Regions from separate parts of the Bradyrhizobium lablabi genome, predicted to be linked through region 2. Evidence: riboswitches for the same ligand, from Rfam matches in the RefSeq annotation. Region 2 holds a riboswitch; the other holds the start of a gene.

Region 1 (3,206 bases), 1.4 Mb from region 2:
TCGATGTGCTGGTCTCGCTGCCATAGCGACGGGTCGGGTCGAGATTGTAGTTGAAGAAGTTGACGGGATCGAAATGGATCTCGTTGACGAGGTCCATGTTGTAGATGCTCGATTGCATCTCGAATCGTCCGGCCTTGATGCGGAAACCGCCTTCGACGTCGTTCGACGTCTGGGTCTTCAATCTGAAGGTCTGGGGAATCGGATTGAAGAAGGCATCGAAGGCGGGACCTGAGGCGACGCGTTCGTCGACGTCGGGCGTGCGGAACGCGCGCGCGGCGCGGCCGAAGACCGAGAAGATATCGTTAAAGCGATGCTCGAAGCCGACATGCAAGGCGTATTGTGTCTCGTTGCTGTCGAGCGGAAGCGCCTGGGTATCGAACGCAAACGGCGCCGTCGGATCGAAGCGGTCACGCGCGGTCAGGTTGGTGTTTTGAACGCGAGCGCCGTACGAAAAGTCCGTTGTCGGCAACAGGCCGACGGTTTGCTGCCAGTAGCCCGCGAGTGTCTGTTGCGCCAGGTCGAACCTATGCCAGGGCGTAAACCCCTGAAATGCGCCCTTATCCTGGTGAAAGGTCGCATCGTAATAATCTATTCCGGTCAGAACGGAAGAGGGGATTCCGAAGATTGTATTTTTGACACTCAATCGAGGGGTTATCGACCAAGTCGTCAAATCTGCGCTGACATAGGTGGAAGCAAAACTGGGAAACGCGGTTGCACCAAAAAAGGCACCCTGCTGCTTCTTGTCGCGCACGCCGCCGTCGACGATGAGTTCAGCGCCGTTCCACAAGGTCTTGGTGAAGCCCGTGGTGGCGTTGACGCCCTGCTTGGCGGCATAGTCGAACGGCGTGCTGGAGCCGCGCCGGTCGGTCGATAGCTGGTCGAGCCCGATCGATGGGTCGACCAATCGGCCGCCGGGGAGACCGATCTTCTGATCGTCGCCGGATAGCGTGAAGAACGCCGACAAATCAGCGGTGTTGTAATTGACGCTGCCGATCCCGTTGCGCTGCTCAAGCGCGTTGTTGACCCGGTATCCGTCCGATTTGAAGCTGTTGCCGTAGAATGATGCCGACCAGGGTCCTGAGTTGACCGCGGTCGAAACCGAGCCCAATTGCTGGTTGAAGGAGCCGACGCCGCCTCCGAAACGCATCGCGACCGGCGGGCCGCCGGTGCCGGTCTTGGTGACGATGTTGATGACGCCGCCGACGGCGTTGTCGCCATAGAGTACGGCGCCGCTGTTGCCGCGGGTGATCTCGATGCGCTCGATCGAATCGCGCGGAATGGTCGAGAGATCGACGCCGGCCATGTCGATGTCGTTCAATCGGCGGCCGTTGATCAGCACCAGGGTATTGGCGGTGGCAAAGGCGCCGAAGCCCCGGAGGCCCACGGTGGTGCCCACGCCGTTCACGCCGCCGTAGAGATTAGTGAGTTGCACGCCGGGCGTCTGCGCGATGATCTCCTGGATGGTCTGCGCCGGTGAGTGCGCGATATCCGCGGCGGTGATCACTGAAGTGGAGGTGCCGACGATGCCGGCAAATTGCCGGTTGGTCGGACCAACGCCTGTCGTGCTAGTGCCAGGAGAGGCGACGTTGGAATTGTCGGCCGGCGCGCCTGCCGGTGTGCCGGTTTGCGAGGGGCTGGGCACGGCGCGACGCGAATAGGAATCGCTATCGGCAACCGGCTTGGCGCGGGTCCGGTTTTCGTCGCCGGGCGGGCTGACTTCGATCGGCGGTAATTGACCCGGAGCAGCCTGCTGCGCGCGCGCGGCGGAAATCGCCAGCGAGAGAATCGGCGCAAGGAAACTCGAGGCAAGCAGCAAACGGCGGCGCCGCGTTGCGGCTAAGATGACGGAAGACATGGTTCGACCTCGGTATGACGTCAGTGGCACGTCACAGCGAACCAAGTCTCACCACGGGGCGTTTGCGCACCCCGGTGAAGCTAATGTCTGTACTCCCCGACCGACATCTTCGCGTGTGACCACGGCTGACGGCAGGTCTCCTGGCTCGCGGGTCGTTACCCTCCGTCGCCTTCCCAGGACCGAGATTCCCAGTGGCATCTGACGAAAGATTAGCCGCTTACAGTTGCGGGGGCAGCCGCGGCATTGGGGAAGTTTCCCCGCACCGCATTCCCTTTTGATCCCCAAACGAGGAACCGTCCCGGTGATCTAGAAGTTTGCCGGGCGGGGAGTCAATGCTCATCGTTCCGGTGGACCCCGCCCGGGGCGGATAGGCATTTTGATCGCAGGTCCCGCTTGTGCCCGACCTCAATCATTGTATGAGCATGGCGGCGAGCCGACAAATCCGCTTTGAGGAATGGCCGCTTTTTAGGACCGTTGATGAGCGTTCAGGACGTCATGGCGACGGCTGAAATCGCGGCGCGCCGGCGCTCGGGCGTGACGGCGGTGCTTGTCGCGCTCGTGGTGCTACTGGCGCTGCTCTCGCTCGGGATCGGGCCGGTGCGGCTGTCGCCCGTTGCCGTGATCGATGCGCTATTCGGCGGCGGCAGTGACGTGGCCCAGGTGATCGTGCGCGAAATCCGACTGCCGCGCATGATTCTCGCTGTTGCGATCGGCGCGATACTCGGAGTGTCCGGCGCGGCGTTGCAGGGATTATTGCGCAATCCGCTGGCCGCACCCGAGCTGTTCGGCGCGCCGCAATCGGCGGCCTTCGGCGCGGTGCTGGTAATCTCGCTCGGCCTTGCCGATGTCAGGTCCTACGCGCTGCCGGTCGCGGCCATCATCTTTGCCTTTGCGTCGGTGTTCATGCTGCTCGCGGTCGCCGGCCGCAACGCCGGATTGCTGATTCTCATTCTGGCGGGGCTTGCGATCTCAAGCCTTGCGGGCGCTACGACCGCGCTGGTGATGAATCTCTCCGCCAATCCCTTCGTGGTGTTCGAGATCGCGTTCTGGCTGCTCGGCTCGCTGGAGGATCGCAGCTTTCGCCATGTCATGCTGGCGCTGCCATTCATCGTGGCGGGCGCCATCATCCTCTTCAGCCAGCGCAATGCCTTCCGCGCGCTCAGCCTGGGGGAAGAGGCCGCGCAAAGCCTCGGCGTCGATGTCGACCGGCTGCGCTTGCTCGTGATCGCGGGCGTCGCGCTCGGCGTCGGTGGCGCGGTCGCGGTGTCCGGTACTATCGGCTTTATCGGCCTGGTGGCGCCGCATTTGATGCGCCCGCTGATCGGCCATGATCCGACGCGATTGTTGGTTC
Region 2 (3,206 bases):
AGCGCGGGAACGAAGTCATCGGCCACCGTGCAGCAGATGCAGCCGTTGGATAGCTCCACGATGCGGTCTTCCGGGCAGCTCTCGATGCCGCAGCTCTTCAAAATTTCGCCGTCGATGCCGACGTCGCCGAATTCGTTGACGATCACCGCCAGGCGGCGTCCGCCCGCATTTTCAAGAACGTGGCGAACCAGCGTCGTCTTGCCGGCGCCGAGAAAGCCCGTGACGATTGTGCAAGGGACTTTTGTCAGAGATGTCATCGGGAACTGTCTCCAATGTTCGCTAAAACGGAGAGCGGCGGGACCCGCGCAATCGTGTTCTTGCGGATGTGGACGGGGCGCTCGCGCCAGACCGGCAGCCCGTCGGCGTGGGAATGATGAAGTCGGGCAAATTGGACCACGTCATCGGCATGCTGTTCGGGATCGAGCGCGCCGATCACGTAGGTCCATTTTCCCGGCCCCGAGACCGCGACCGTGCAACCGCGGTTGCAATTTGACAGACACTCGACGGGCACGATCTCGATATCGGCCGCCCCATCTTCGAGACGCTGCGACAGGATCTCCATCAGACGCGCGCCGGGGCGCGCCTTTTGATCCTCGGTCGTCTCGCCGAGCAGGCGGCAGGTGATACAGACGAACAGTTTCGAGGCGCTTGGGCGCGGCGAGGCCCCGCTATCGGTGAATGCGGTCATGTGCTTGGCGCGCTCAGCCCGGGAAGCCGGCAGTTGCAACCATCACGGCGCCGATCAGGGCGATGAGAGCACCGGCTGCGGCCATGCCTGCTCGGTTGAACGAGGGAGCGCGTTGCTGGATTCTTGTCGTTGCCGCGTAGGCCGCGACGGCAATGGCGGTCTGAATCACAAACAGACCGGCGAGATATGCGCCGAGCGGTGAAGCTTCGGCTCCGACGATGGATTCGCCGAGTGCATAGCCGTGGAACACGCCGACTGCGGCAAACAACACGGCCGCCGGCAACACGCCGAGCGATAGCCGAAGCGCAACCAGACCGCCGATGAGTAGCGTGGAAAGTCCGACAAGAAGCTCAGCCGCCGGAATATTGGCGCTGGCAAGATGCAGCGCGACGCCGAGGATCATGGCCGCACTGAACGCAAGCACCGGGCGAACGCCGCGGCCGAGCAACGCCGCCAAAATTCCGACGCCGACGACGGCTGCGAAATGATCGAGCCCGATGATCGGATGCCCAAGCCCCGACAACAACCCCTGCATGAAGGTGACGGGAACCTTGCCGCCCATCATATGGTGCGCCAGCGCCTGCGCCGGCGCCAGCATCGCGGCACCCACAACAAGCACGCTCAATTTATTGAGCAAGGATCGATTGAGCAAAGTCTTCATCGCGGACCTCCGTCGTCATGGGCTTCGTGCGCCCTGGCCTGGTGCCGCTTCCGACGGGGTCCCATCGCGACAAAATTCGTCGCTGATAAGCCTTCAACATGACCATCGCGACGCCCCGCGCGACGAGCCGGATAACAGCGTTCTCGACGGCAGGTCTCCTGGCTCTCGGGTCTCAGCGTCCGGCCACCTTCCCGGTTGCCCAGTGGTGTCTTGGCCTTCAGCTCGCCGACTACAGTTGCGGGGGCAGCCGCGGATTTGGGGCCCCATGCCTTTGGAGGCTAAGGTTCCCTGACCGCATTCCCATTCAATCCCCTTGCGGGGAACCGTCACCCGATTGATAAGGGCAAGCATCAACCCCCGTCAATCGAATTCGCCGATCATGAACGTTCCCCCGCCTCGTCTGACCTTCGTTCTCGGCGGCGCGCGGTCCGGAAAGAGCAGATATGCCGAGAACTTAGTGATGGACTGCGCTCCGCCCTGGGTCTACGTGGCAACCGCCGAAGCCCATGATAGCGAGATGGCGGCGCGGATTGCCGCGCACCGCAACCGACGCGATGGCCGCTGGCGCACCGTCGAGGCCCCGCTCGATTTGGCGAGCGCGATCGCAGCGCATGGCAGCAAAGGACAAGCCGTGCTGATCGATTGTCTCACGCTCTGGCTCAGCAATGTCATGCTGGACGGTCGGGATTTGATCGCTGAGCAGCAGCGGTTGATCACGGCCCTTGGCAACGCCGACGGACCTGTTGTCGTCGTCTCCAATGAAGTCGGCTTTGGCATCGTTCCCGATAATGCGCTGGCGCGAGAATTTCGTGATGCGCAAGGCCGCCTCAACATGCAGGTGGCTGCGATTGCCGACCGCGCTGTCTTGATCGCGGCGGGATTGCCGCTCATTCTGAAATAGACGGAAGGAATTTTAACTCCATGACAACCGAAACCGACGACGAAGCGCGCCACAAGGCAAAGATGGCCAACCGCAAGGCGGTTCAGGATGCCGAGGTCGCCGGCAAGACGATCGAGAAAGGATTGCTCATCGTCCACACCGGCAAAGGCAAGGGCAAATCGACGGCGGCTTTCGGTCTTCTGCTGCGCGCCATCGGACGAGGTTTTCAGTGCGGCGTGGTGCAGTTCGGCAAGGGAGCCTGGCAGACCGGCGAGCGCGCTGCGATCGAGCGTTTTGGCGATCAGGTCAAATGGTACACACTTGGTGAAGGTTTTACCTGGGAAACCCAGGATCGTGCCCGCGATGTCGCCGCCGCAGAGCGCGCCTGGGACCGGGCGACTGAACTGATGGAAGATCCCTCGATCCGATTGCTGATCCTCGACGAGCTCAATATCTCCTTGCGCTACGATCATCTCGACCTCGGCCGGGTCCTTGCGGCGTTCGCGAGCCGGCGGGCTGACTTGCACGTCGTCGTCACCGGCCGCAATGCAAAACCCGAATTGATCGAGATAGCCGACCTCGTGACCGAGATGGTAGCCGTGAAGCACCACTTCGCGGCCGGTGTCAAAGCGCAGCAAGGCATCGAGTTTTGAGCCCAGCCCGCGCGATCATGCTGCAGGGGACCGGCTCGGACGTCGGCAAGTCGCTGCTGGTTGCGGGATTGGCGCGGGCTTTCACCAATCGCGGCCTGCGAGTGAGGCCTTTCAAGCCACAGAACATGTCGAACAATGCCGCCGTTACCGCCGACGGCGGCGAGATCGGGCGCGCGCAGGCGCTGCAGGCGCGCGCGGCGCGCGTGCAACCAAGCGTGCACATGAACCCCGTGCTGCTGAAGCCGCAGAGCGAAACCGGCTCGCAGGTGGTCGTACAGGGCCGCGTCGTCGGCAATGCCAAAGGGCGCGAATATCAGGCGATGA

The links. Region 2 has a riboswitch for cobalamin ahead of B5526_RS15575 (HupE/UreJ family protein). Riboswitches for the same ligand answer to the same signal wherever they lie in the genome.
Region 1: it holds a riboswitch for cobalamin, as region 2 does, so the genes downstream of both, B5526_RS21990 (TonB-dependent receptor) here and B5526_RS15575 (HupE/UreJ family protein) in region 2, are expected to answer to the same signal.

The regions. Positions count from the first base shown of each region.
Region 1 is NZ_LT670844.1:4,735,768-4,738,973, forward strand. Features, by position in the region: gene B5526_RS21990 (TonB-dependent receptor) at 1-1,855, opposite strand, end outside; cobalamin riboswitch at 1,969-2,167, opposite strand; gene B5526_RS21995 (FecCD family ABC transporter permease) at 2,333-3,206, shown strand, end outside.
Region 2 is NZ_LT670844.1:3,354,829-3,358,034, forward strand. Features, by position in the region: gene cobW (cobalamin biosynthesis protein CobW) at 1-257, opposite strand, end outside; gene B5526_RS15570 (DUF1636 domain-containing protein) at 254-688, opposite strand; gene B5526_RS15575 (HupE/UreJ family protein) at 702-1,349, opposite strand; cobalamin riboswitch at 1,481-1,692, opposite strand; gene cobU (bifunctional adenosylcobinamide kinase/adenosylcobinamide-phosphate guanylyltransferase) at 1,729-2,250, shown strand; gene cobO (cob(I)yrinic acid a,c-diamide adenosyltransferase) at 2,271-2,882, shown strand; gene B5526_RS15590 (cobyric acid synthase) at 2,900-3,206, shown strand, end outside.